DNA from 4 places in the Dietzia sp. IBK-p2-16D genome. Region 1 is predicted to be linked to each of the others. Evidence: predicted binding sites of a transcription regulator. Region 1 holds the regulator's gene; each other region holds the start of a gene.
The links. Region 1 encodes LexA, which represses DNA repair genes until DNA is damaged. Its sites were predicted from a motif close to CGAACANNTGTTCG; they were not measured.

Region 1 (7,208 bases):
CAAGCTCATGACCGACGGTGTCCTGCTCGCCGAGATCCGGCGCGACCGGCTGCTGCGTGCGTACGACACGATCATCATCGACGAGGCCCACGAGCGCAGTCTCAACATCGACTTCCTGTTGGGTTACCTCCGGCAGATCCTGCCCCGTCGCCCGGATCTGAAACTCGTCATCACCTCCGCCACGATCGACCCGGAGCGTTTCGCCCGCCACTTCGCGGACGCCGAGGGACGCCCCGCGCCCGTCATCGAGGTCTCGGGACGCACCTATCCGGTGGAGATCCGGTACAGGCCCCTCGAGGTCGAACACGCGGGCCGTCTCGTCGACGTGGATCCGCTCGATGCGCTCGCCGACGCCGTCGCCGAACTCCTGCGCGAGGATGACGGCGACGTGCTCGTGTTCCTCTCCGGGGAGCGCGAGATCCGCGACGCCGAGGAGGTGCTGCGGGGGCGGAAGTTCCGCAATACGGAGATCTTCCCGCTGTTCGCCCGCCTCACGGCCGCCGAGCAGCAGCGCGCGTTCCGTGCCCATTCGACCCGACGGGTGGTGCTCTCGACCAACATCGCCGAGACGTCCGTGACCGTTCCCGGCATCCGCTACGTCGTCGACACCGGTCTGGCGAGGATCTCCCGCTACTCGACCCGGACCAAGGTCCAACGCCTTCCCATCGAACCGGTGTCGCAGGCCTCCGCAGCCCAGCGCGCCGGTCGCTGCGGCCGCGTCGCCGACGGGATCTGCATCCGCCTCTACTCAGAGGAGGACTTCGACTCCCGGCCCGAGTTCACCGATCCGGAGATCCTCCGGACGAATCTCGCGTCGGTGATCCTGTCCATGGCGGATCTGGACCTGGGACCTGTGGACGACTTCCCGTTCGTGGAGCCGCCGGACCGCAAGGCGGTCCGCGACGGGATGACCCTGCTCTCCGAGCTCGGGGCGTTGACGGTCGACGAGGACGAGCGTCCGCATCTGACCGAGGTGGGCCGCGACATGGCGGCACTCCCCCTCGATCCCCGACTCGCCCGGATGGTGGTCGAGGGCCATCGCAACGGTTCGCTCTCCGACGTGTTGGTGGTCGTCGCGGCTCTGACCGTTCAGGACGTCCGCGAGCGGCCCGCCGAGGAGCGCGACAAAGCCGACCTGCTGCACCGTCGGTTCGCGGACAAGACCTCCGATTTTCTCGGCTACCTCAACCTGTGGCGGTACATCACCGAGCAGCGTCGCGAGCTCTCCGGCAGCGCTTTCCGCAAGATGTGCAAGGCCGAGTACCTGCACTGGCTGCGCATCCGGGAATGGCAGGACCTCAACTCGCAGCTGCGGAGCATGTGCCGCGAACGCGGATGGCATCCCGCGTCCGGGCATGCGGCGGAGGACGATCTCCACAAGGCGGTCCTCACCGGTCTGTTGACCAATGTCGGTATGCGCGACGAGGAGACCCGGGAGTTCCGCGGGACACGTGGTATCCGGTTCCAGGTGTTCCCCGGGTCGGACCTGTCCAGGAAGCCACCCCGCTGGGTGATGGCCTCGGAACTGGTCGAGACCTCCCGGCTGTGGGCCCGCGACGTCGCCCGGATCGATCCCGGTTGGATCGAGCAGCTCGGGGGCCACCTCACCCGTACCCAGTACTCCGAACCGCACTGGTCGGACGCGCAGGGTGCGGCGATGGCCTACGAGAAGGTCCTCCTGTTGGGCCTGACGGTGGTGGAGGCGCGGAGGATACTGCTGTCGCGCGTCGACGCGCCGCTCGCCCGGGAGATGCTCGTCCGCCACGGAATCGTCGAGGGACGCCTGGACACCCGCGTCCCGGTCATCCGGGAGAACGCCCGCGCCGTGGAACAGGCCCGTGAACTGGAGACACGGAGCCGTCGCCGTGACCTGGTGATCGATGACGAGGCCCTCGTGGCCTTCTACCTCGAGCGACTGCCGGAAGACGTCACGTCCGGCCGTCATCTCGAATCGTGGTGGAAGAAGCGAGGCCACCGCGACCCTGACGTCCTTCGCCTCACGCCCGAGGACATACGTACCTCCGAGGCTGCGCCCGACGCGGCGGATTTCCCGCCGCTCTGGCGCCAGGGCGACCGGAGTTTCGAACTGCGCTACGCCTTCGACCCGGGCGTGACGTCGGACGGCATCACGGTCCGTATCCCCCTGCCCCAGCTGTCCTCGGTCACGGCCGCCGGTTTCGAGTGGTTGGTTCCGGGGCTGCGGGAGGAGCTCTACACCGAGATGCTCCGCACACTCCCCAAGTACCTTCGCCGTCAGTGCTCACCGCCGGCGGAGTTCGCGTCGCTGCTCGCCGGCGACGTCTCGCCCCGCTCCGCCCCGCTTCCCGTGGCGCTCGCGCGGGCGCTCTCGGCCCGGATAGGTTCGACAGTCGATCCCCGTGACTTCGACCCGACCCAGCTACCGGGCCACCTCCGGATGCGCTTCGAGGTGGTCGACGGTGACGAGGTCGTGGCCTCCGGGACGGATCTAGCGCAGTTGAGGACCCGCTTGGTGGACAGGGTTCGTGCGACTCTCAACGCCCGCCTGGTCCCGGACAAGGGTCCGTACCGGGAGTGGACCGCCGGCACCATCGGCGATCTCCCGCCGGCGGTGACCGGCTCGGTGGACGGGGTCGAGGTCACGGTCTATCCAGCACTGCGTGTCGGCGCGGACGGCATCCACGTGGTGGCGTGTGCCACCGAGGACGAGCGCCGATCGACCCAGGCGGCCGCGGTGCTGACGCTGATCTCGTCTGGTCTCGTGTCGGCGTCGTCGATCCTGCGTGGGCGCCCGGTACAGCAGCGGCTCGCTCTCTCGCAGTACCCTCACGGCGGGATCGAGGGGCTCGTCTCGGATGCCTCACTCGCGGCGTGCGGCCGGATCATCGCCCGGAGAAAGGGCGCTCCGGTCCTCACCGTCGCTGATTTCGACGAGCTGCAGGCCACCGCGAGAGCGGAGGTGCCCGGCGCCGTGGCGTCCGCGATCTCGACGGCGGTGCCCGCTCTCGTGGCGGCCCAGTCGGTGTGGGGCTCGCTGGCCGCGGCACCGGCGGACATCGCCGATGCCGTCCGGCCGTCTCTCGACTTCCTCATCGGCCGGGGTTTCCTCGCCCGACACCCGGCCGACGCACTCCCGCATCTGGAACGACACGTGAGGGCTGTGGGGCTCCGCCTGGAGCTGGCGGAGAAGTCTCCGTCCCGCCACCGGGAACTCACGGTGAGGCTGTCCCGGTCCGAGGCGAGGGTCGACGAGGCGTGCGCCGCGTTGCGAAAGCGCCCGGGTGGGGCCCGGGCCGTTCGCGACCTGCGCTGGATGCTGGCCGAATACCGCGTGGGGCTGTTCGCGCAGACGCTCGGGACCGCCAGATCGGTGTCGGCGGAGCGCATCGAGAAGGCAGTGGCAGCGGCGCTGGCCCCCCGGTCGTCCCGCTGAGGCAGGCCGTCCCCTGGAGCCGGCCGTCGGCCGATCACCCGCCTATGGCGCGCGTCTAGCGACTCGTCCGGCGTTCCCGGAGGGCGATGATCTCGCGTTCGAAGTCATCGGCGGAACTGAACTGCTTGTACACCGAGGCGAAGCGGAGGTAGGCGACCTCGTCCAGGTCCTGTAGCGGGCCCAGGATGGCAAGACCGATCTGATGGGCGGGGACTTCGGACACGCCACCGGCGCGGACGGCGTCCTCGACCTGTTGGGCGAGGCGGCGCAGGGCGTCCTCGTCGACCGCTCGTCCCTGGCACGCACGCCGGACTCCGCGCACCACCTTGTCCCGGCTGAACGCCTCCGTGACCCCGTTGCGTTTGAGAACAGTCAGAAGCGGCGTCTCGAGAGTCGTGAACCGGTGGCCGCACCTCGGACATTCCCGGCGACGCCGGATCGCCTGCCCCTCGTCGACCGATCGTGAATCGATCACGCGGGAGTCCTCGTGGTGGCATGTCGGGCAGTACATTCCCGTGGGGCCCTTCGTCGACCGGACTTCACGCGTCCCGGCTCGTGCCTGACGGGATGCGGGGATGGCAGTACACCGTCCCCGACTCATTCTAGGAGGCCCGACGACCGGTCATGCGTAGGCGGGCCCGCCGAGATACGCCACGGCGAAGAGCAGGATCACTCCGAACGCGATCCCGCAGGCCAGGAGCGCCCACGTAGGAACGTCGTCGACGACGCCGCTGGCCACAGGAGGCTCGATATGGCAGGCGCGCACGCCCTCGGCCGACGCCGGGCGGACGAGCACGCGGCGACCCGGTGCCACAGACGTGACGCCGAGGGGGCGGCCGGGCACCCTCGGCCGGACGACGGTGTCGACACGTGCCGACGCCGCCGCGGGACGGCTGCCCTCCGGTCGAACCGCGGGGCGACGGTGGACGCGACCGGGCTGTGCGCTGCCCTTACCCGGGGAACTCTGTGGGGTGCCGGGACGATCGACGCCCGCGGACCGCCCGCGATGGTCGCCGGGGCAGACCTCGCTCCACCGCACGGTCGGACGTGCGTGTGACTGCAACTCCGTAACGGTCATGGTGACTCCCTACTCGATACGGTGTGCGAGTGGTGTTCGCACACCCGTATGTATGTGTCAGTACATCTGTTCGAATCCGAACTCTCCTAGAGTTGTATCACGCGACTCCGACACAGTCACCATTCCGGGCCCGATTATTTCGAACACCTGTGTGGCGCGACGTTCGCATGGGCGATAGGGTGTACACAGATACAGACGTCGAACATCCATTCGCCGAAGGGACCACACGAGATGCCGAAGCCCGACTTCGAGTCGCTGACGGACCGACAGAAGAGCGTTCTCCTCCACATCCACGACACCGTCAAGGAGCGCGGCTATCCGCCGAGCATCCGGGAGATCGGCGACGCGGTCGGGTTGCAGTCCACCTCGTCGGTGGCTCATCAGTTGCGGACTCTCGAGAAGAAGGGTTTCCTGACCCGGGACCCGCACAAGCCGCGCGCGGTGGACGTGCACGGGGTTCCCGGGCAGAAGTCGCGCGGGCGTCGTTCGCCGACGCCCGAGCCCCAGCGGCCCGGCGGCGCCTCCGAGCCCGTCTACGTCCCCGTGCTCGGCCGGATCGCCGCCGGCGGTCCGATCCTCGCCGAACAGGCCGTCGAGGAGATCTTCCCGCTGCCCGCGGACCTCGTGGGATCCGGCGACCTGTTCATGCTCAAGGTCGTCGGGGAATCGATGATCGACGCGGCGATCTGCGACGGCGACTTCGTGGTGGTCCGGCGGCAGAACGTCGCGGACAACGGTGAGATCGTCGCGGCGATGATCGACGGGGAGGCGACGGTCAAGACCTTCCGCAACGACGCGAGCGGAGTCTGGCTGCTACCTCACAATCCGTCGTTCAGTCCCATCCCGGGAGAGCACGCGACGATCCTCGGCAAGGTGGTGACGGTGTTCCGGAAGCTCTGAACTCCGGACTCGAACGGCGCGCCGCCCGTCCCCGGTGGGGGTCAGGCGGCGCCGTCGTGTGAGCCGTCGGCGGCGAACTCGTCGAGTTCACCCGCCACTGAGGCGGGCAGTCGGACGATGACCCGGGTTCCGTTTTCGGTGTGCTCCTCCTCGACCACCGCGCCCTCGGCGTGGACCCGTGACACCACGTCCCCACGGGAGTACGGGATCTCCAGGGTGACCTCGGTGTCCCCGGAAGCGACGATCTGGGTGATCCGCTCGAGCAGCTCGTCGACGCCCTGACCGGTGACGGCCGAGACGAACACGGCGTCGGGTAGCGCGTGGTGCAACTCGGTGAGTACGACGGGATCCGCGGCGTCCACCTTGTTGATCACCAGCAGCTCACGAGGTCGCTCGGCGTTCTGCTCCTCCACCACCTCGTTGATCACCTTGCGCACCGCCTCGATCTGGCGGAGCGGAAAGGCATCCGAGCCGTCCACCACATGGAGGAGAAGTTCGGAGTCGACGACCTCCTCCAGTGTGGAACGGAAGGCCTCGACCAACTGGGTCGGAAGATGACGAACGAACCCCACGGTGTCGGTGAAGACGACCGCGCGGCCGTCAGGCAGCTCGGCCTTCCGGGTGGTCGGGTCGAGCGTGGCGAACAAGGCGTTCTGGACCAGTACCCCGGCACCGGTTATCCGATTGAGAAGACTGGACTTTCCGGCGTTGGTGTATCCGGCGATCGCTATCGAGGGCACGGGCGTGGCACGGCGACGGTGCCGTTTGGTGTCGCGGGCCTGTTTCATCCCCTTGATGTCGCGCCGCAGACGTGCCATCCGTTCGCGGATCCGACGCCGGTCGGTCTCGATCTTGGTCTCACCCGGACCTCGGAGACCCACGCCGCCGTTGCTGCCGGCACGCCCGCCGGCCTGACGGGACAACGACTCGCCCCAGCCGCGGAGGCGGGGAAGCATGTACTCCATCTGGGCGAGAGTCACCTGGGCCTTGCCCTCGCGGCTGGTGGCGTGCTGCGCGAAGATGTCGAGGATCAGGGCGGTGCGGTCGATGACCTTGACGTTGACCGCCTTCTCCAGCGCGAGCAACTGTCCCGGGGTGAGTTCACCGTCGCAGATGACGGTGTCGGCGCCGGTCGCGGCGATCACGTCCTTGAGGACACTGACCTTGCCCGACCCGATGTACGTCGCGGCGTCGGGCTTGTCGCGTCGCTGGATGAGCGCATCGCACACCTCTGATCCCGCGGTCTCGGCCAGCTGGGCGAGTTCGGCCATCGCGGCGTCGGCCTGGGCGGCGGAGCCCTCCGTCCAGACACCCACGAGCACGACCCGTTCGAGTCTGAGCTGGCGGTACTCGGCGTCGTTGACGTCCTGGAGTTCGGTGGACAGCCCCGCCACCCGGCGCATCGAGGATCTCTCCTCGAGCTGGAACTCACCGATGGATGGATCGAGGTCGCGTGTCGGCCGATCAGCGGCCGTGTAATCAGTAGTCATTCGCGTTCATCTTCTCACACCGGGGCCCCTGGTGTCCTGTGTGGAGCGGTGTGCTAACGCCTACGACGATATCGGCCGTGGGCGACGAGGGCCGACGGTCCGATGAGGGAGGATCCACCCTCTCGTAGAGCGACCGCGAGTTCGCCGCCCGGGACCGCGACGACGACGTCTCCCGACGCCTCCCCCGCGTCGGCCAGTGCGGCCACCGCGGTCGCCACGATCCCGGTGCCGCAGGACATGGTCTCCCCGGCACCGCGCTCATGGACACGCATCGAGACCCGGCCGTCCACCATCGGGGTGGCGATCTCCACGTTGACCCCGTCGGGGA
Region 2 (7,208 bases), on a different contig from region 1:
TTGAAGATGGTCTGGACCGCTCGCGAGAGTCCGTCGTCGAGGGTGAACCGCTCGCGCGACCAGTCGACGCCGTCGCCGAGGCGACGCATCTGATCGCCGATGGTGCCGCCGGACTCACGCTTCCACTCCCAGACCTTCTCGATGAACGCCTCGCGGCCGATCTCGTGGCGGTCGATCCCCTCGTCGCGGAGTCTGCGGTCCACCAGGGTCTGTGTGGCGATGCCGGCGTGGTCCATGCCGGGCAGCCACAGCACCTCGTACCCCTGCATGCGCTTGCGCCGCGTGAGCACGTCCATGAGCGTGTGGTCGAGCGCGTGCCCCATGTGCAGGCTGCCGGTCACGTTCGGGGGCGGCAGCACCACCGAGTAGGCGGGCTTGTCGCTCGACGGGTCGGCCTCGAAATACCCGGCCTCCACCCAGCGCTCATACAGCCCGTTCTCCACCTCACCTGGATTCCAGGAAGCGGGCAGGGCGTCCGCACGGTCGGTGTTCGGGGAGGCAGCGGCTGGAGTCGTCACCCGACCATCCTAGGCCGTGGGCGCCGGGGTCCGGCACACGCCGTCGACCCCGGCACACCCGAGGTCAGTCGGCCAGGCCGAGCCCGTGAACGGCGTCACGCTCCGAGACCAGCTCCGCCACCGACGCGTCGATGCGGGAGCGTTGGAAATCGCCGATCTCCAGGCCCTCGACGACCTCCCAGCCGGCGCCCCGGCTGCGGCAGGGCAGCCCCGTCACCACGCCCGGCTCGGTGCCGTACTGCCCCTCGGAGGGCAACGCGACCGTCGTCCAGCTCTCACCCGGCGTACCGTGCACCCAGTCGCGCATCTGGTCGACCGCCGCGCCGGCGGCGGACGCCGCCGACGAGGATCCGCGAACCGCGATGATCTCGGCTCCCCGACCGGCGACCCGCGGAATGAACGTGTCGGCCAGCCACGCCTCGTCGAGTCCGGCGGTGACCGGTTCACCCCGCAGCGTCAGATAGGACACGTCGGGAAACTGGGTGGCCGAGTGATTGCCCCAGACGACGACGCCGTCCAGGTCCGCGACCGGTGCGCCCAGTCGGGTGGCGAGCTGGCTCAACGCACGGTTGTGGTCGAGACGCATCAGGGCGGTGAACCGCTCGGCGGGGACGTCGGGCGCATGCCGGTGGGCGATGTAGGCGTTGGTGTTGGCGGGATTGCCCACCACGACCACCCGCACGTCGTCGGCGGCGTGGGCGTTGATGGCCCGCCCCTGCTCGCGGAAGATCGCCCCGTTGGCGGTGAGCAGGTCGGCACGCTCCATCCCCTTCCCGCGCGGCCTGGCACCCACGAGGAACGCCGCGTTGGCGCCCTCGAACGCCGAGTCCACGTCATCGGTGATCTCGATGGAGTCCACCAGCGGGAGCGCGCAGTCCTCGATCTCCATGGCCACGCCCTCCGCCGCGACCACGGCCGACGGGATGTCGAGCAGCCGCAGGCGGACCGGGGTCCCGGGGCCGAAGACCAGCCCGGAGGCGAGACGGAACAACAATGAGTAGGCGATCTTTCCGGCGGCGCCGGTGACGGTCACGGTGACCGGGGTGGAGGTGCTCATGGAGGCGGACCTTCCGGGACGACGACGGGGTCGGTTCCCACAGTAGTGAGAATCCGACCCCGCAACCCGCGTCCGCGGGCGGAGTACACCTGACGTTCGCCCGGGCGCCGCCTCAGGCGTGGATCTCGGCCCCGGTCTTGAGCCGGACCTCGTCGATCGTGACGCCCGGTGCCAGTTCGACCAGACGGAAGCCCTCCGGTGCGATGTCGAGGACGCACAGGTCGGTGACGACGCGCTGGACGCAGCCGCGGCCCGTGTAGGGCAGGGAGTTCTCCGCGAGGAGCTTGAGGTCCCCCTTGCGCGTGATGTGGTCCATCATCACGATCACCCTGCCGGCACCGTGGACGAGGTCCATCGCACCGCCCATGCCCTTGACCATGGCGCCGGGGATCATCCAGTTGGACAGGTCTCCGGCCTGGGAGACCTGCATCGCACCCAGGACCGCCACGTCGACGTTCCCACCGCGGATCATCGCGAAGGACTCCGAGGACGAGAAGTACGCGGCCCCCGGAGCTGCGGTGATCGTCTCCTTGCCGGCGTTGATCATCTCCGGGTCCAGCTGCTCGCGCGTGGGGTACGGGCCCACGCCCAGGATCCCGTTCTCCGAGTGGAGCGTGACGTGCACCCCGGCCGGGAGATAGTCGGGGATCAGGGTCGGCATGCCGATACCCAGGTTCACGTACTGTCCGTCGACGAAGTCGGCGGCGATGCGGGCCGCCATCTGCTCATGGGTCCAGCTCATGACCGATCCCCTCCCTTGCTGCTGAGCTTCTCGATCTCCACTCCGGTCTCCTGGCGTCCGACCTCGACCAGGCGCTGGACGAAGATCCCGGGCACGTGGACGTCGGCGGGGTCGATCTCGCCGGCGGCGACGATCTCCTCGGCCTGCACGATCGTCACCCGGCCCGACATCGCCGCATCGGGGTTGAAGTTGCGGGCCGTTCCGTAGAACTGCAGGTTGCCCGCAGTATCCGCACGGTGGGCGTGGACGAGGGCGTAGTCCGTGACGATCGAGCGCTCCAGGACGTACGGGATCCCGTCGAACTCGCGGACCTCCTTGGGCTCGGAGGCCAGGGCGACCCCGCCGTCACCGTCGTAGCGCAGCGGCAGGCCGCCCTCGGCGACCATCGTGCCGACGCCCGCGGGGGTGTAGAACGCGGGGATGCCCGCGCCACCGGCCCGCATGCGCTCGGCGAGCGTGCCCTGCGGGGTGAGTTCCACCTCGAGCTCGCCCGAGAGGTACTGACGGGCGAACTCCTTGTTGGCGCCCACGTACGAGGCGGTGGTCCGCGTGATGCGGCGGGCCTCGAGCAGTTTGCCCAGGCCGAAGCCGTCGGTCCCGCAGTTGTTGCTCACCGTCTGCAGATCGGTGGCCCCCTGGTCGAGGAGCGCGTCGATGAGGACGGCGGGGATGCCGACCAGACCGAAACCCCCCACGGCGAGGGAGGCGCCGTCCGGGATGTCCGCGACCGCGTCGGCAGCCGAGGAGAAGATCTTGTTGGTCATGTCACGCACCATATCCCTTGTTCGCATCTTGTACAACTGTTCGCCCTTCGCACGATTCCCGCGTATCGTGGACCGCACACCACGCCGCGCCCCGCCCGCGACCAGACACCCCGCGACCAGACACACGGAAGGACCGACACCATGCCCGCCACCCTGTCCCACGAGGTCAGTGGACCCCGGTCCGCCGACACCCCCGTCCTCGTCCTCCTCGGATCGCTCGGGTCCGACCGCTCCATGTGGGACGCCCAGGTCCGCGATCTGTCCCGCGATCACACCGTGGTCGCCGTGGACCACCGGGGGCACGGCACGTCCGAGGTCATCCCCGGTCCGTGCACGATCGCCGACCTGTCCGCGGACGTGGTGGCCCTGCTCGACTCACTGGAGATCGATCGGTTCCACATCGCCGGGCTGTCGCTCGGCGGCGCGGTGGCCCAGTGGCTCGCCGTCCACGAGCCCGCCCGTGTCCTCTCCGTCGCCCTGCTGTGCACCGCCGCGAGGTTCGGCGAACCGGCCGGGTGGGCCGATCGCGCCGCCGCGGTCCGCGAGGGCGGGACCGCCGCTGTCGCCGACGCCGTCGTCGCACGGTGGATCACCGCCGCACGAGCCGAGGCCGAGCCCGACCTCGTCGCGGGCCTGCGCGAGATGGTCCTGGCCACCCCGGCCGAGGGATACGCCTCCTGTTGTGACGCACTGGCCGGGTGGGACAACCGGGCCGAGCTGGGTCGGATCTCCTGTCCCACCCTCGTGCTCGCCGGGGACGAGGACCCGTCCACGCCCCCGGATGTGGTCCGGGAGATCGCAGACGGTGTACCCGGGTCCGACTTCGTCGTCGTCACCCCCGCCGCCCACGTCCCCACCGTCGAGATCCCGGAGCGCATCAACGAGATCCTCCGCCGCCACCTCGAGACCGCCCGGAACACGGGCGCGGCATGACCCGCCCCGACGTGGTGTCGACCCCGGCGCGCCCCGGGGGCGACGGCGGGGACCGCTCCGCCTCCCCCGACTTCGTCCAGTCACTCGCACGCGGACTGTCGGTCATCCGGGCGTTCGACGCCCGCCAGCCGCGCCAGACCCTCAGTGACGTCGCGCGCAACACCGGCCTGACCCGGGCGACCGCCCGCCGCTTCCTCCACACCCTCGTCGAACTGGGGTACGTGGACACGGCGGACTCGGTCTTCTGGCTCACCCCCCGCGTCCTGGACCTCGGGTACAGCTACCTGTCCTCCCTGCCGCTGACCGACCTCGCCCAGCCGCACCTGGAGAAGCTCAGCTCGCGGCTCGGCGAGTCGTCCTCGGTGGCGGTGCTCGACGGTTCCGACATCGTCTACGTGGGTCGCGTCCAGGTGCGTCGCATCATGACGATCGGCATCACCATCGGCACCAGGTTCCCCGCCTACGCCACGTCGATGGGTCGGGTCCTGCTGGCGTCGCTGCCGGCGGAGGACCTCGACGCCTACCTCGCCGCGACCGACCTGCGGGCCCTCACCCCACACGGACTGGCCGACGAGGCCGCGCTCCGCGCGGAGTTGTCGCGGGTGGCCGAGCGCGGCTGGTGCGTGGTCGACCAGGAACTCGAACCGGGCCTGCGTTCCGTGGCCGCCCCGGTCCACGACCGCCACGGCGCGGTCCGCGCAGCCCTCAACGTCTCCACCCACGCCGCCCGCTACTCCCCCGACCAGCTCCACGACGAGGTCATCCCCGAGCTGCTGGCCACCACCCGCGCGCTGTCGGCCGACCTCGCCATCGTCAACCGCTGAACCCGAACGAAGGAACCCCATGCGTGACGTCGTCATCTGCCAACCCCTCCGCACCCCGGTCGGGCGATTCGGCGGGGTGTTCCGCGACCTGGACGCGAACACCCTCGCCACCGACCTGCTCGCCGCCCTCGTCGAGCGGACCGGCCTGACCGGAGCCGACGTCGACGACGTCGTGCTGGGGCAGGGCTCGCCGAGCGGTGAGGGACCGGCCATCGGCCGCATCGCCGCACTCGACTCCCCGCTCGGGATCGACGTACCGGGCATGCAGCTCGACCGGCGTTGCGGCTCCGGCCTCCAGGCGGTCATCACCGGCGCGCTCCAGGTGGCCTCCGGCGGTATGGACCTCGTCGTGGCCGGCGGCGTCGAGTCGATGAGCCAGGTGGAGTTCTACGCCTCACCCAGCCCCCGCTGGGGCATCCGCGGGGACGGGATCTCGCTGGTCGACCGCCTCGGACGGGCCCGCACCACGGTCGGCGGTCGCTCGCACGTCATCGACGGCGGGATGATCGAGACCGCCGAGAACCTCCGGCGCGAGTACGGCATCGGGCGGGACGAGCAGGACCGGCTGGCCGTGCAGTCCCACCAGCGCGCCGTGGCCGCGCAGGAGTCCGGGGTGTTCGCCGAGGAGATCGTCCCGGTGACCGTCCCACAGCGTAAGGGTGAGGACCTCGTCGTCGACACCGACGAGCACCCCCGGGCCGACAGCTCCGTGGAGGCGCTGGCGCGCCTGCGACCCATCATGGGCCGCACCGACCCCGAGGCCACCGTCACCGCCGGCAACGCCTCCGGCCAAAACGACGGCGCCGCGATGTGCATCGTCACCACCGCGGACAAGGCCTCCGCCCTCGGCCTCACCCCGCTCGTCCGCCTCGCCTCGTGGGCCGTCGCGGGGGTGGCCCCCGAGACGATGGGCATCGGGCCGGTCCCCGCCGCGGCCAAGGCCCTCGGCCGGCTCGGGCTGACGCTGTCGGACATGGGCGTCATCGAACTCAACGAGGCGTTCGCCGCGCAGGCGCTGTCCGTCATGCGCGAATGGGACATCGATCCGTCCTCCGAGCACCTCAACCCCCACGGCTCCGGCATCTCCCTGGGCCATCCCGTCGGGGCGACCGGTGCCCGCATGCTGGCGACGCTGTCCCGCGAGATGGTGCGTCGAGACGTGCAGTGGGGACTGGAGACCATGTGCATCGGCGGCGGTCAGGGCCTGGCCGCGGTGTTCGAGCGGGTCTGACCCACTCCGCTCCCGACGCAGAAAGGGGCCGAGCCGATCTCCGGCTCGGCCCCTTTCCACGCGTGGGGGCGTCAGTCGACGCGCGAGGGGTGCCGGGTAAGGGCCATGACCTGCATGTCCATGTACGGGAACAGCGGCAGACCCTGGAGGATCTCGTGCAGCTCGTCAGCCGACTCGACGTCGAAGATGCTGATGTTCGAGTACTGGCCGACGATCCGCCAGAGCTCACGCCACTTGCCCGACCGCTGCAGGTCCTGGCTGTAGGCCTTCTCGCGGGCCAGGGTGTCGGCGCGGACCTCGGGGTCCAGGTCGTGCGGGATGTGGACGTCCATGCGGACGTGGAACAGTGCCATCGTCTGACTCTCCTTCTGGGATGGTGGTGCCGCGGTCAGCGGCGCGTGAACTTCTCGACGGCGTCGTGGTCGATCTCGACGCCCAGGCCCGGCCCGGCCGGCAGGTGAACCCGGCCGGCCTCGTAGCGGATCGGGGTGGTCACGTAGGTCTCGGCCAACAGCAGCGGGCCGAACAGCTCCGAGCCGTAGTTGAAACCGGGCTCCGCGCACGCGAGGTGCAGCGAGGCGACCGTCCCGATCGGCCCCTCGAGAGACGTGGCGGCGTGGCACGCGATCCCGGCCGCGCGGGCGATCGCCACGACCTCCTTGCCACGGGTCAGGCCGCCGAGCTTGGTGGTCTTCACCGCGATCACCCCGGCCGCGTCCCGACGCGCCACCTCGAGGGCGTCATGCGGGGACTGGACCGACTCGTCGGCCATGAACTGCACCGGCAGCGAGCGGTTGAGCTCGGCCAACACCTCGATCTGCTCCGTGGGGGTCGGCTGCTCGATCAGCTCGATGCCGGCGTCCACGAGCGCCGGGAGGTGGACGTTCGCGGTGAACCGGTCCCAGCGGGCGTTGATGTCCACCCGCAGGCCGGCCCGCCCGTCGAGGCGCTCGGCCAGCGCGGCGATGCGGGCGACGTCCTCGGCCGGGTCCAGGGCGCCCATCTTCAGCTTGAACGTACGGTGACGGTCCGCCGCCAGCAGCTCGTCGATCTCGTCGACCATCTCCTCGAGCGGCATGGCACCGAGGGCCCAGGTGCACTCGATCGAATCCCGGACCGCGCCGCCGAGCAGCGAACGC
Region 3 (7,208 bases), on a different contig from region 1:
TCGATCGATACCGCCTGCCGCACCGCTCTCGGTTACCCGATGGGCCCGTTCGAACTCATGGACCTCACCGGCCTCGACATCGGTTATCACGTCAAGCAGGCCAGGTACGCCGAGACCGGTGATCCGGCCCATGCACCGCAACGCACGCTCGCGGAGCGGGTGGAGCGCGGTGATCTGGGCCGGAAAACCGGTCGCGGGTGGTACGTCTATTCCGACACGGGGCAGAAGGTCGGCGTCAACACCTGACCGAGCCCCGGGAGGATCAGGCGTTGGCCCGCTCCTTCTGGATCTCCAGCGCGATGTCGATGAGCTGGTCCTCCTGGCCGCCCACGAGTCGACGCTCACCGGCGCGGAGGAGGATCTCCGAGGCCGGCACGTCGTACCGCTGCGCGTGGCCCTCGGCGTGCTTCATGAAGGACGAGTAGCAGCCGGCGTAGCCGAGCATCATGGCCTGGCGGTCGACGACGCACTCGCTCGGCATGAGGGGGCGCACCACGTCCTCCGCGGCGTCGGCGATCTTGAAGAAGTCGACGCCGGTGGTGATGCCGAGCTTGTCGCACACGCCGACCAGCGCCTCGACGGGCGTGTTGCCCGCGCCGGCGCCGAACCGACGGGTGGAGCCGTCGATCTGCTGGGCGCCCGCGCGGATGGCCATGATGGAGTTGCCCACGCCGATGTCGAGGTTCTCGTGGCCGTGGAAGCCGACCTGGGCGTCGTCACCGAGTTCGGCGACGAGAGCCGAGACGCGGTCGGAGACCTGGTCCATGACGAGCGCCCCCGCCGAGTCGACGATGTAGACGCACTGGCAGCCGGCGTCGGCCATGATCCGGGCCTGCTTCGCGAGCACCTCCGGCGGCTGGGTGTGGCTCATCATGAGGAAACCGACGGTCTCCAGGCCGAGGTCGCGGGCGTAGCCGAAGTGCTGGATCGAGACGTCGGCCTCGGTGCAGTGGGTGGCCACGCGGCAGATCGACCCGCCGTTGTCCCGGGCCTGGAGGATGTCGTCCTTGATGCCCAGGCCGGGCAGCGTGAGGAACGCGATCTTGGCCTGCTTTGCGGTCTCGGCCGCGACCTTGATGAGGTCCTGGTCGTACGACTTGGCGAAGCCGTAGTTGAAGGAGGCGCCGCCGAGGCCGTCGCCGTGGGTGACCTCGATGACCGGGACGCCGGCGCCGTCGAGCGCGGCGACGACGTTGCGAACGTCCTCGACGGAGAACTGGTGCCGCTTGTGGTGCGAACCGTCGCGGAGCGAGGAGTCGGTGATGCGGATGTCGAGCTCGGCGCTATAGGCGCGGGCGTGGGCGTTGTGCGGGTTGGTCGTATCCATGTCTGTCACACTCCGAGCTTGGTCTTGGCGATGTCCTCGCCGACCTTGGTGGCGGCGGCGGTCATGATGTCGAGGTTGCCGGCGTACGGCGGCAGGAAGTCTCCGGCGCCCTCGACCTCGACGAAGATCGCGACGCGGGCCATGCCGCCGGTGATCTCGGTGGGAGGGTCGAACTGCGGCTCCTGGAGTAGGCGGTAACCCGGCACGTACTCCTGGATCTCCTTCTCCCGCGTGCGGATGGCGGTGGTGATGAGGTCGTGGTCCGCATCCTCGGGGATGGCGCAGAAGATCGTGTCGCGCATGATCATCGGCGGCTCGGCCGGGTTGAGGATGATGATGGCCTTGCCGCGCTTGGCGCCGCCGACCTGCTCGATCGCCAACTTGGTGGTCTCGGTGAACTCGTCGATGTTGGCGCGGGTGCCCGGGCCGGCCGACTCGGAGGACACGGAGGCGACGATCTCGGCGTATTCCACGGGCACAACCGAGGACACGGCGTGGACCATCGGGATGGTGGCCTGGCCGCCGCAGGTGACCATGTTGTGGTTGGGGGCGTCGACGTGCTCGTGGAGGTTCGCCGGCGGGATGACCATCGGGCCGACCGCGGCCGGGGTGAGGTCGATGGCGATGATGCCGGCCTCTTCGTACTTGGGCGCGTAGGCCTTGTGCACGTACGCGCTGGTGGCCTCGAACAGCAGGTCGGGCTTCTCGCCACCGGCCTCGATGGAGGTGAGCAGTTCGTCGGCGCCGCCCGCCATGCAGGTGAGGCCGTGGTCGGCGGCGCGCTTCATGCCCTCGGACTCGGCGTCGATGCCGATCATCCACTTGGGTTCGATGTACTCGCTGCGCTCGAGCTTGTACATGAGGTCGGTGCCGATGTTGCCGGACCCCACGATCGCGGCGGTCAGCTTGGTCTTGTCTGTCATGACGGAAGTGTCGCGCGGGCGGGCCCGTGCGACAACAGAGTGTGCCACTCAGTGAAATTCCGGCACTCCAGGGCTGGGCCCGCCGGCATTCAGGCCGGCCGTGCGCGCGCCCGGGCCGCGCCCGGAGGGTTCGTGAGGTGACCGTCTGCGCTGATGAGCCTGTCTGCGAAGGCGTTCCACTCGCGTTCCCGTATGGCGTCGCGCGCACGGGCCAAGGGGCCCTTGGGTCTGGTGCGGTGTTGGTGTCCGGTGTCGGTGAGGATGATCAGTTCGCCGAGTGGGCCGGGCCTGTAGGCGTTGGTCCCGAACGTCTTCTCCCGGTGGTGTTTGCGGCACAGGCAGACGAGGTTCCACTCGGTGGTCGGCCCGCCGAGCTCGGGGTCCTTCGTGTTGAACGCGATCACATGGTCCACGTCACAGTCCTCCGCGGGAACCGAACACCCCGGGTGGCGGCAGGTGCCGTCGCGCATGCGGATGCGCTCCGCCATCGCGGGGGTGATCAGGTAGCGCAGGGCGTGTTCCGGGGAGTCGAGCACGCCGGGGGCGGGGTCGACGAGTTCGAACCGCACGCGTGCGTCGTCGCCCTCCAGCAACTGCTGGCACAACCAGGAGTAACTGCTGTATGCGCCGTGCACGAATTCCACGCGGTTGGGCAGCCCCTGCGCGGCCGCGGCGATCACGCTCACCCGGATCGGCCGGCCGGCTGCGGCGGCGTTACCGAGCGACGGCCTGGGCATGTCCGCACCCACGGTGACCTCACCCAGCTCGATCGATCCGTCGTCCCCCGGGCCGGAGTCCGTCCCGCCGGCGTCGGCGGGCGCCGGGGCCGGGGCGGGCGCCGGGGCGTACACGGCGAGGGAGGCGAGAGCGTCGGCACGCAGCTGATCCAGCGTGCCGGGCAAGCCGTCTCCGGAGGCAGCGCGGGCGTCGGTCTCGATACGTCCCCGCAGCAACTCCGCATCGGCCAGAGGCAGCTTCGCCCACATCGAGGCCATCCCGTCCCGGCCCGACCGGAACCGGACCGTACGCGTGAGCGCCGCCCGGGCCCGGGCATCCTCGGCGCCCTCCGGGTCGAGCCGGCCGACGGCCTCATCGATCCGGCCGTCCACCGAATTGCGAGTCGGCCGGTCACCGCCGTCCAGGTCGTCGACGATGCCCGCCACCACCTCGTCCTCCACGTCCGAGATGATCGAGTCGGGCACCTCGGCCAGCTTGCAGGCGATGTCGATGGCGAGCTGTTCGGGAACGACCCCGCGCTCCACCGAGGCCCGCAGTCGCGCGAGCCGCGAATGGATCTGGACCCCGGCGGTGACCAGACGCGCGGCGTGCCAGCACGTGAGCTGACAGGCCGCCACGAGATGGTCACGAGCCCTGGACTGCGGGTCCAACCGTGCGTATGCCGGACGTGCACGAGCACCGCTCCCGGCGACCCCTTCGGCGCGGTCGACGCCCGTGCCGACCTCGTCCGCCCGGGACATCTGCTCGACCAGGGCCGCTGCCGCCTCCAGCCTGGTGGCACCTGCCCGGTTCTGCGCCAGGGTCGCGGCCCGTGCCGCCTCGCTCACCGCCGTCGAGTCGAGCCCGCCCAGGGATTCCGGAACCGCGAACAGTGACCTCGTCGTCGACAATTCCCCCACCTCCGGCGTGCTCGATCTAGAACTTGCGTTCGATACTATGACCCGGCAGGTGTTAGCGCAAGCGTTCGATCCGCCCGGCCTCCCGTGTCCGACCCGCGCGCTACACTCGCCGCATGACCGAGCCCCCCTCCTCTCCCGTCGACCGCGCCTTCGAGGTGCTACGCGCGACGGCGGGCGGGACAGGGATGACGCTCAGTGAGATCGCGCGCGAGACCGGGCTGGCCAAATCCACGACGCTGCGCCTCCTGGTCGCGCTCGAGCGCAACGACGCGGTGACGAGGATCGGGCAGCGCTACCGGTTGGGGCCGTTGGTGCACGAGCTGGACCCGATCCCGGTCTCGCCGGCGTACGAGCGGATCCGCCGGGTGCTCACACCGTTCCTCGCGCACCTCTTCGAGGCCACGCGCGCGACCGTTCACCTGGCCACCCTGCACGGCGACGAGGTGGTCTACCTCAACAAGTTGCACGGGCCGCGGCCGATCCCGTCGCCGTCGAGGATCGGCGGCGGCCTGCCGGCGTACTGCACAGGGGTAGGAAAGGCGATGCTGGCGTTCGACGAGGCAGCGGCCGAGCGCGTGGCGCAGGGGCCGTTGGTCGAGTGGACGGACACCACTGTGACCTCCCCCGACGCCCTGGCGGTGGAGCTCGCCGAGATACGACGGAGGAGACGCGCGATCGACCGCGCCGAGCTCACGCCCGGCCTGTACTGCGTGGCGGCGCCGGTGTTCGACGACGACGACGACGAGGAGCTCGCAGGCGGGACGCGGGCCGTCGCCGCGTTGTCCGCCAGCGCGGCGGACGAGAGCGCGCTGGCCCGGCTCGAGCCGCTGGTCACCCGCGTCGCCGCGGCGGCCGGTCGCGCGCTGGCCGCGGACGGTTAGCGGAAGTCCATGGTGACGTCGCCAAGCCCGGCGAACTCGGCGCGGAAGCTGTCGCCCGGGGCGGCGTCCATCGCGCGGATCGCGGTGCCCGGCAGGATCACGTCACCCTTGCGCAGACGGACACCGAACTTGGCGACCGTCGACGCGAGCCACCCGACCGAGTTGAGCGGGTTACCGAGCACCGCGTCGGAACGCCCGGACGCGAGGAACTCGCCGTTCTTGTAGAGGGTCGCGTCGATCGCCGCGACGTCGATGTCCGCGAGCCGGACCCGCTGCTCGCCCACCACGTAGCCACACGACGAGGCGTTGTCCGCGATCGTGTCGGGCAGCGTGATCTTCCAGTCCCGGATGCGGGAGTCGATCAACTCGATCGAGGGGACGACCCACTCGATCGCCGCGGCGGCCTCCTCCTGGGAACATCCCTCCGGCGGGATGTCGGCGCCCAGGATGAAGCCGACCTCCACCTCGACCCGCGGGAAGCAGAACCGGGCCGCCTCGATCGCGGTGCCCTCGGGGTATTCCATCGTGTCGAGCAGATGCCCGTAGTCGGGCTCGTCGACGCCCATCATCTCCTGCATCGCCTTGGACGCCAGGCCCACCTTGTGGCCGGTCACCACCGCGCCGGCATCGAGCCTGCGGCGGATGTTGACCAGCTGGATCTCGAAGGCGTCGTCCGGGGTCATGCCAGGATGGTCGTCGGTCAGCGGCGCGATCGGCGCGACGTCCGACTCGGCGTCCCAGAGTCGCTGGGCAAGTGTGGCGCGGGTCTCCTCGTTGAGCATGAGGGGGATGCTACCTGGGCCGTCTGGCGCCACGGCGCTCAGTTCTATAACGTGTTCTACATGGCAGACCAGGAATTCGACGTCGTCGTCGTCGGCAGCGGTGGAGCAGGCATGACGGCCGCCCTCGCTGCAGCAAAGAAGGGCCTCAGCGTGGTCCTCGTAGAGAAGGCCCCGCACTACGGAGGCTCCACCGCGCGCTCCGGCGGCGGCGTGTGGATCCCTAACAACTCCGTGCTCCGACGCGACGGCGTCCTGGACACCCCGGAGGCGGCCCGCACGTACCTCCGCTCGATCATCGGCGACGCGGTGGAGCCCGAGAAGATCGACACCTACGTCGACCGCGGTCCCGAGGTCCTGGACTTCGTCCTCGCCAACAGCCCCCTGCGGTTGGAGTGGGTCAAGGACTACTCCGACTACTACCCCGAGGCTCCCGGTGGGCGTCTCGGCGGCCGGTCCGTCGAGCCCAAGCCGTTCGACCTCCGCCAGCTCGGGTCCGAGGCCGACAAGCTGGAGCCCGGTTACGCCAAGGCGCCGGTCAACATGGTGGTGATGCAGTCCGACTACCGCTGGCTCAACCTCCTCCAGCGTCCGCACACCAAGGGCATCAGGCGTTCGATCCGGGTCGCCCTCCGGATGTTCCTCGCCAAGGCGCGCGGGCAGAACTCGGTGGGGATGGGTCGCGCGCTCATCGCCGCGATGCGCAAGGGCCTGCTCGACGCCGGCGTTCCGGTGTGGCTCGAGACCCCCATGACCGGCCTGGTCACCGAGGGTTCGGGCACCCAGGAGCGCGTCGTGGGCATCACCGTCACCCGCGGCGGCGAGGAGGTGACCCTCCGTGCGCGGCTCGGTGTGGTGATCGGGTCCGGTGGCTTCGAGCACAACCAGGAGATGCGCGACAAGTACCAGCGTCAGCCCATCCCCACCTCGTGGACCGTCGGCGCCGCCGCCAACACCGGTGAGGGCATCGAGTACATGGAGAAGGCCGGCGCCTCGCTGTCCTTCATGGAGGACTCCTGGTGGGGCCCGTCGATCCTGCTGCCCCGCGGCCCCTGGTTCGCGTTGGCGGAGCGGTCGCTGCCGTGCTCCTTCATGGTGAACTCCCGAGGCGAGCGGTTCATGAACGAGTCGCTGCCCTACGTCGAGGCCGGCCACAAGATGTACGGCGGCGAGTTCGGACAGGCACCCGCCGGGCAGGAGGGGACGCCCGGCGAGAACGTCCCGGCCTGGATCATCTTCGACCAGGAGTACAAGAACAGGTACCTCTTCGCCGGTCTGCAGGCCAAGCAGCCGCTGCCCAGGAAGTGGCTCGAGACCGAGAACTTCCACAAGGCGGACACCCTCGCCGAGCTCGCCGATCTCATCGGCGTGCCGGCGGAGGCGCTGGAGCGGACCACCGAGAAGTTCAACGGCTTCGCCGCCAAGGGCGTCGACGAGGACTTCAACCGCGGCGAGTCGGGGTACGACCACTACTACGGCGACCCGACCAACAAGCCCAACCCGAGCCTCGGCCCGGTCCGCAAGGCGCCGTTCTACGCCGCCAAGATGGTGCCCGGCGACCTCGGCACCAAGGGCGGCGCGAACACCGATGTCCACGGCCGGGTCCTGCGTGAGGACGGCTCCGTGATCGAGGGACTCTACGCCGCGGGCAACGCCTCCTC
Region 4 (7,208 bases), on a different contig from region 1:
GGCGATCTGCTGCGTGCGCCGCTCGGCCAGATCCGGGTACAACCCCGCCGGCGGGTCGAAGCGCATGATGCCCGAGGAGAGGAACGTCTGGAGCTCGGTCGGCGACCAGTGCTGGGTGTCCGTGCGGGTCTCGCCGTTCGGGAACGTCACCGTGAACGTCGGCGCGAAACCGTGACCCTGCAGGTAGACGCGGGTGGACCCGATGCGCAGCGGGTGGTTGACCCGCATCTCGAACGGCTCCCACGTGTCGGGGTCGGTGGTGGTGACCTCCTCCGTGTAGCGCACGTTGGAGGTGAACATCTCGGCCTGTCCGTTGGGCAGGTAGTCGGCGCGGAAGTCCTCGATCTTGATGCAGAACTGTTCGAGGTCCGTCCCGTCGACCAGCAGTCCGGCGCGGAACGAGTCGTAGGCGCTGGGGGTGGTGTTGCAGAACGCCGGGGAGTCCGGGTTGGCGACGACGACGCGCATGCCCTCGGCGTAGACGAACTTGCCGGCCGCGAACATGATGAGCAGCGCGAGCAGGCCGAAGTGGAACACGATGTTGCCGACCTCGCGTGAGTAGCCGCGCTCGGTCGACAGTTCGATGGTGCCGGGGACACGGCCGTCGCCGTCGTTGCGCCGGACCCGGCCCTTGAGCTCGCGACGGATCTGGTCCGCGGCCTGCTCCGGCGTGGCCGTGGTCCGGTACGCGGCGTGGTGCGGCAGGCGGGACAGGTTGCGCGGGGTCAGCGGCGGGGGCGTGCGCAGCTGGCGGACCAGCTCGAAGCAACGCGGGGTGAGGCAGCCGACCAGCGAGACGAACAGCAGGACGTAGATGGCGGTGAACCACCAGCTGCTGAAGACGTCGAACAGTTGGAGCTTGTCGTAGGTCTCGCCCAGCCACCCGTTCTCGGCGATGTACTCGTTGACGTTGCCCTCGTTGAGGCTGCGCTGTGGCAGGAGCGCGCCCGGGATGGCGGCGACGGCCAACAGGAACAGCAGGATCAGCGCCGTGCGCATGGCGGTGAGAGTGCGCCACGCGTTGCGGAGGAACGCGGTGACGGCAGCGGTTCTGGGCATTTGATCCATCTGCGGGTCGCGGCGCGCCGAGGCGGCTCGGCGCCGGTCGCACCCAGGCTAGTAGGGCGACCCTGAGCGGATCCTGGCAGGGTGTGGCCGTTCGGGGTGGGTGTGGCGGCCGTCTCCGTGGGGGGCGGACGGGGTCACTGACGGTTGGCGCCTCCGCCGGTGTAGTCGCGGCCGATCACGCGACCGCGGGCAGGTTCGGGCCGGTCCGGGGCCAGGGAGGCGGGGTCTTCGGCGGGTTTACGGCCGAGCACCGCGGGCGCAACCTTGACCGGGTCGCCGATGATCGCCGTCGTGTTGGTCGCGTTGGTCAGATAGCTCGCGGGGGTATGCCCGCGACGGTCGTTGTTCTGCCCGGCTCCCGCGGCGCCCATCATTCCGCCCATCGGCATCGCACCGGCTCGCCCAGCCTGGGCCGCACCGGTCGACGACGACGAGAACGCCCCCGCACCCGGTCCCGCAGCACCCGCACCTGCCGAACCGGCCCCGGGGACCCCGGCGGCCGGACCGCCGGAACCGAATCCAGCCAGCGTTCCGGCTCCGCCCATCCGTGACGCGCCGGCACCTGCGCCCGCTGCCGCAGCGCCGCCACCACCGACCAGTCCGGCCGACGACCCGAACCCGCGATCATGGCTCCGATTGTTGCCAGCGGTTGCTCCCCGGATCCCGCGGATGCCGCCCGCACCGGCGGCCCCGGCGCCGGACTGCTGACCGTTCGCACTCGGCACCGGCGCGAACGGTGCCCCGGCAGCGGTGGTGGCCGCGTTGACGACACCGCCCGCACCCGGATGGCCCGCAGCCGGTGCTGCCGCTCCTCCCCCGTCTCCCGCGCCCGCCCGCGCGGCCAGGAGCGCCTGCTCCGTGGCTGCGTCCGTGGCCGCGACTGGCGAGTTCGCCGTCGTGACCCCTGCGCCCGCAGCGCCGGGAACCCCGGCCACACCGTGGCCTCCGACCTCCGCGCCGTCGACACCGCCCGTGATGGCGGCGATCGCAGCCGGGTTCGGCGCTGCGGGTTGGGCTGGCCGCGGGATGCCCTCCGTGTTCCAGATCCGGGCCATGTCGATGCCATTCGGCCCACCCAGGGCCGAGGTCGACACCACCCGGTACGCCGCGGTGAAGTCGAGGTCGTCGAGGTTGGCGTCCATCACCGCCGGGCTGTACTCGGTGTTCACGATCGCCCTGGCCTGCTGTTCTGCCGCCTCGAGCCGTGCCCGCGACGCCGCGGCGGCAGACGGCGCCACCGGACCGTGCTCGTCACCGGAGATCTGCGCGATCCTGGCCTGTGCGGCCTGCTCGGCCACGTTCCTGCGGGTCGTCACGAATCCCTCATGCGCGCGCCCGGCCTTGGCCGCGACCTGCTCCAACTCCCCCGAAAGCGCGATCGCAGAATTCACCAGCCCCGACACCGAATCCTGCGCGCTCGCGGCGAACTCACCCTGCCAGCCGCTGCCAAGCAAATTGCCCAATTCGCTCTGAAGCTGAATCGCAGCGGTACTCAAGGCCTCGGCTACGGCGGTGGCCCGCTCCCGGATGTCACTGAACTGACTCGGTTCCAACGCCTCAGCACACTGCGCGATCCGCTCGAGTGGTGAATTCGACACGTCCTCGGGCCCGACCCGGCCATACGCGCCCATCACACACATCTCGTCGAGGGAGAACACCTCCGTGTCGCTCGCATGGATCAGCCCGAGGCTCTGCAACCCGGCAGGCTCCTCAGCCGCCTTGGACAATGCCCCCGCCAACGCCTCATCCTGCGCCTCGATAAGCCCACCGGCGGCGGCGAAGAGTAGCGACATTGCCCGTGCTTGATCTACGAACCCATTGAGTAACGTCCTGAGGTCATCATCCGCGAATAGGGAATACACCGTCCCTAGTTGTTTTGCAGTCGAGAAGGCGCCAGTTGAACTTCGGGATGCCTCGACAAACTCGAAGTTGGATGCCGATCTCACTACTGCGGCGAAGTCGTTGCACTTTTGGACGCAGACCCGAGCCACACCAGCCTCTAAGTGAAGAGTCACTTGAAGTCCCCCTCTGGCACAAATTTTAGGAGCGGAGCAATTGCCTGGTCGAGGGCGTCACAGGCCTCCACAAAGCGGTTTCCACGAAACTCGCCTAGGCCATTCACCACGTCCACCTTGATCCACGTTGCCCCTCGACTGGTAAAGAACAACTGGAGACATGTACTGCCCGTTTGGTCGCCTACCTCCACCATTCGCATTCTCCGGTCGCCCTGCTCAACCTGCCTAAGGCTCTTATCGTTCAGGAACTGGGCTCTCGATTTCCATGAAGCTGCGGCTGTGACGTGCACTTGTTCGTTCGTCCACCCACACGCCATCAAGCTTCCTGGTTCGTGCCTAGTGAGGCTGCTATTGGGATCGACCTTTGCGCCAACCCCCTCCTCGATAGCCTCGATCGGGATCTCGGCACACGGGTCGAACAGGGCAGGCCTCTGCTCGATCGGCAGGTCCCAGGGATTGCCCGGGTTTTCGGTGACGGTTGGGCTCGTCGTCGTCTCATCCCCCCCGTCAGCCGACGCGCACCCGGACAGCACCACCCCGGCGGTCACCAACGCGGCTACGAAAGCTTTACTTCTTCCCACAACCTGTACGACGGGCCGAGCCGCCGAACGGTTCCCCCGACTTGACGAATCGGCTGCAAGGTCGCATCGGCGCAGTTCAGAGGGGATTCCCTCGAGGTGGTAGAGGCTCACGATCAGAGATCATCGCAGTCGTCACCGGCCGACGGGTGGGTCATCACAGCCGCGGGCCCGGAGAATCCTTCGCCCGCCGTGGAACCAGACGGCCGCTTCGCTGCGTCGTACATGCGATTCCGCCCGAAGTGGGCGGGGTGATCATCCGGGGAGAATTCTTCGCCTAGTTCGATACCAGCGGCGGACAACTTCGCTGGACTCGGATCCGGTCGCGACACACGTGTCAGAGTTAGTTGTTGAGCAGATTCCTGCATTCCTCTTCAGTCGATTGCTCGAGGCACTCCATCCATCGGACCTGGTCATCAACCCATGGGTGCCGGGCTTCCTGCCCCACATCGTGTCGCCACAGGTAGTTGTCACAAAGGATCGCAACCCCACTGGCGTCGACCGCCCTCCGGCCGATATCCGCTCCGATACAACTATCGCCAAGTTGTGGCCCTGCCTGCCGCATCGCCTCGTCGGCTGCCGGGTTCGGTGCCAACTGCGGGTCGCGCGACCACGCGGTACCGTCGGTGTACTGCAGACGGGCGCAATAAGCGGTCACACCGTCGGCGAAGACGGCCTGTGCTCCGCGAGGCCCGCACTCAGCACCCTCGGCCACGAGCGCCTGAGCCGGCGCAGCAGGACTGCGGGGCGGCTCGTAAAGCGGTGTCATGGAGGTCGGTGTTGCGACCTCCTTCGAAAGGGTCGATGCGGCCGCAGTCGCAACCGGTGACGACGACGCGGCGGATGTGGGAGCCGGCTCCGGTGCCCCATCAGCGTCTCCTCCGGGCCCACCGCACCCGGACGCAACGATGAGCACCGTCGTCAGTGCGCCGACACCGATCACTCTGACTCGATCCGTGGCCACGTTCATGTGATCAGTATTGACACCGCCCCCTTTGCCGGGGGCCCTGTTGTACAAATTAGTTGACGCGGCGCTCCTCAAAGACCAGACGAGTCGGCGGGCAATTGGGCGAGTGGCCCACGAACACTCGGCGATGACGGCATCGGCGTTCCTCTTTCGCCGACGTGAACTGGGACGACGTGTTTGTGTCGTACCCCGATGATCTAATCGAACACATGAGCGACACCGAGGCGCGAGCCACTGTCAGTAGCGAGCTGACTGCCGTGCTGTCCGCGCTCGATGCGCACCTACTGAACGACTGGACCGAGGCGTCCGCCGCTGAGCTACACGCCGAACTGGTCGCGCTCGAACAGGCCCAGCGCCGCATCCGCGCCACCCAGGCCCGTGTCATGTCCGCCGCCCGCTCCTCCAGCACCGCCCGGCAGATGGGGTTCATCAACGAGCGCCAGATGCTCACCGGCGGCCTCGGGCTCGCACCGGGCGATGCCCGCGGCCGGCTCGACGACTCCGCCATCGCCGACACCGCCCGCATGCGCGCCACCGCCGAGGGCACCCTGTCCGCCGGACATCTCAAGGTCATCAACACCGCCCTGGCCGCTCTGCCCGACGACTACGACGACGAGGAGCGCGCCCGCCTGGAAGCGCAGCTGATCGCCCTGGCCGCCGACCAGTGCACGACCCGCCGCCTCCAAGAACACGCGCACCGACTCCTGGACGCTGTCGATCCGGGGCGCACCGAGCGCGGCGCAGAAGATCGAGCTCGCCGCCGCTCGGTCACGTGCGGGGGCCAAGGACTGGACCTGATGGCCCGCGCCTCGATCACCATGGACCCCCAACTGGCCGCGTTGATGCGCGAGGTCCATGCCCGCTGGGGCCAACCCGGCCGCCTGTGGCCAGATCCGGAAGAGAAGGACACCCGCACCGACGGTCAACGAATGCACGATGCGATGGTCCACGCCCTGCAACTCGCCCTCTCTGCGGACGCCACCAAGACCGGCGCACCGGCAGCGATCGTGGTGCGTGTCGACCTCGACCAGCTCGCCACTCTCGCCGGCTGCGGCGAGACCGACGGAGGGATCCGCGTACCCGTGCCCCAGGCACTGGCCATGGCCCGCGGCAACCACTGGTTCCTGGCGTTGTGCGACAAGGAAATCGACCTACGGCTGTTCCGGAGTCGCCGCACCGCCTCCCGCTACCAACGCCTGGCTCTGTTCGCCGCCTACGGAGGATGTACACACCCCGACTGCGATCAGGACGCCAGACATTGCGAAGCCCACCACGCGGGCAGACCCTGGGCCGCCGGGGGCCACACCAACATCGACGAACTCGCACTGGCCAGCGGCGACTGTCACGCGATGATCCACGAGACCGGCTGGTCGACCGAACCCGACCCGCACGCACCTCAGGGCGTCAGATGGATCCCACCCGCCGGCACACCCCGCGCGGCCAACCCACCACCACCGAAACCCGGACCCCCACCACCGGCACCACTCGACGCACCGATACTGCCGTACGCCCTCCTCCGCGATCTGGATGCGGCGGTCGCTGACCGGCTCGATACCGGCCAGGAGGCGGCGTGACGCCGCGCGGTCAGCTCGGGTCAGATGGGCAGCGTGGTGTCGGAGATCGCGAAGTCGCGCAGCCAGTCGATGAACAGCGCCCACCCGCCGGACAGCAGCAGCAGGCCCACGATGATGAGCATGACGCCGCCGAACACCTGAATGGTCCGGGTGTGCTTCTGCAGCCAGCCGACGGTCCGCATCGCCCAGGTGGAGCCGAACGCCACGATGATGAACGGGAGGCCCAAGCCGAGGCAGTAGGCGACGATCAGCAGCACTCCGCGCGCCGCGTCGACCCCGGTGCCCGCGGCGACCGAGAGCGCGGCAGCCAGGGTCGGACCCAGACACGGGGTCCAGCCCAGGGCGAACACGGCGCCGAGCATCGGGGCGCCGATCCAGGTGGACAGCGACTTGGGCTGCATGCGGGTGTCCCGCTGCAGAGTGGGAACGAGGCCGATGAAGACGAGCCCCATGAGGATCGTCACCACGCCCCCGAGACGCTGCAGCAATTCCTGCTGGGGTGCCAGGTACTGCACGGTGCCCAGCACCATGGCGCTGAGCATCACGAAGACCACGGTGAAGCCACCCACGAACAACAGGGACGCGCCCACCACCCGTGCCCGCGAGGATCGACGGGTGCGGCGCTCCTCCATCGTCAGCGTGGCGGTGGCGGCCCGCTGGCGTTCGGCGGCGGCAGCAGTAGCCGGCGGACGCTCGGCGCCCACGACGCTGGCGAGGTACGCCAGATAACCGGGCACCAGCGGGATGACGCACGGCGAGGCGAACGACACGAGTCCTGCCAGGATGCACGCGCCCAATGCGAGCAGGATCGGGCCGCTGGCCACGGTCTGCTGGAACGTCTCCCCCACACTCTGCGCGAGCAAGATCGTCTCCGGGTTCACGTCTGGTCGACCTCCTCGGCGAGGATCGCGTTGACGGTCTCGCGCAGCTTCTCGTCGGTGATCTCGGCGAGGTACACGGCGGCCACGCGGTGCTGCTTGTCCAGGATGATCGTCGCCGGAACCAC

Region 2: a site for LexA is predicted at 3,111-3,124, ahead of AC3DE3_RS08305 (CoA transferase subunit A). Genes of this name have one in related genera too.
Region 3: a site for LexA is predicted at 3,906-3,919, ahead of AC3DE3_RS12165 (HNH endonuclease signature motif containing protein). Genes of this name have one in related genera too.
Region 4: a site for LexA is predicted at 4,819-4,832, ahead of AC3DE3_RS15780 (HNH endonuclease signature motif containing protein). Genes of this name have one in related genera too.

The regions. Positions count from the first base shown of each region.
Region 1 is NZ_JBYMTL010000001.1:307,465-314,672, forward strand. Features, by position in the region: gene hrpA (ATP-dependent RNA helicase HrpA) at 1-3,412, shown strand, start outside; gene nrdR (transcriptional regulator NrdR) at 3,468-3,923, opposite strand; gene lexA (transcriptional repressor LexA) at 4,722-5,390, shown strand; gene hflX (GTPase HflX) at 5,432-6,880, opposite strand; gene dapF (diaminopimelate epimerase) at 6,934-7,208, opposite strand, start outside.
Region 2 is NZ_JBYMTL010000003.1:69,318-76,525, forward strand. Features, by position in the region: gene AC3DE3_RS08290 (valine--tRNA ligase) at 1-518, opposite strand, end outside; gene AC3DE3_RS08295 (malate dehydrogenase) at 583-1,575, opposite strand; gene AC3DE3_RS08300 (3-oxoacid CoA-transferase subunit B) at 1,688-2,317, opposite strand; gene AC3DE3_RS08305 (CoA transferase subunit A) at 2,314-3,081, opposite strand; gene pcaD (3-oxoadipate enol-lactonase) at 3,223-4,014, shown strand; gene AC3DE3_RS08315 (IclR family transcriptional regulator) at 4,011-4,838, shown strand; gene AC3DE3_RS08320 (acetyl-CoA C-acetyltransferase) at 4,858-6,069, shown strand; gene catC (muconolactone Delta-isomerase) at 6,141-6,422, opposite strand; gene AC3DE3_RS08330 (muconate/chloromuconate family cycloisomerase) at 6,458-7,208, opposite strand, start outside.
Region 3 is NZ_JBYMTL010000005.1:166,001-173,208, reverse strand. Features, by position in the region: gene AC3DE3_RS12180 (3-hydroxyacyl-CoA dehydrogenase family protein) at 1-246, shown strand, start outside; gene dmpG (4-hydroxy-2-oxovalerate aldolase) at 263-1,327, opposite strand; gene AC3DE3_RS12170 (acetaldehyde dehydrogenase (acetylating)) at 1,333-2,250, opposite strand; gene AC3DE3_RS12165 (HNH endonuclease signature motif containing protein) at 2,340-3,887, opposite strand; gene AC3DE3_RS12160 (IclR family transcriptional regulator) at 4,001-4,768, shown strand; gene AC3DE3_RS12155 (2-keto-4-pentenoate hydratase) at 4,765-5,550, opposite strand; gene kstD (3-oxosteroid 1-dehydrogenase) at 5,602-7,208, shown strand, end outside.
Region 4 is NZ_JBYMTL010000008.1:41,889-49,096, reverse strand. Features, by position in the region: gene resB (cytochrome c biogenesis protein ResB) at 1-1,059, opposite strand, end outside; gene AC3DE3_RS15790 (hypothetical protein) at 1,203-2,930, opposite strand; gene AC3DE3_RS15785 (DUF3558 family protein) at 3,080-3,775, opposite strand; gene AC3DE3_RS15780 (HNH endonuclease signature motif containing protein) at 4,838-6,202, shown strand; gene AC3DE3_RS15775 (cytochrome c biogenesis CcdA family protein) at 6,223-7,083, opposite strand; gene AC3DE3_RS15770 (TlpA family protein disulfide reductase) at 7,080-7,208, opposite strand, start outside.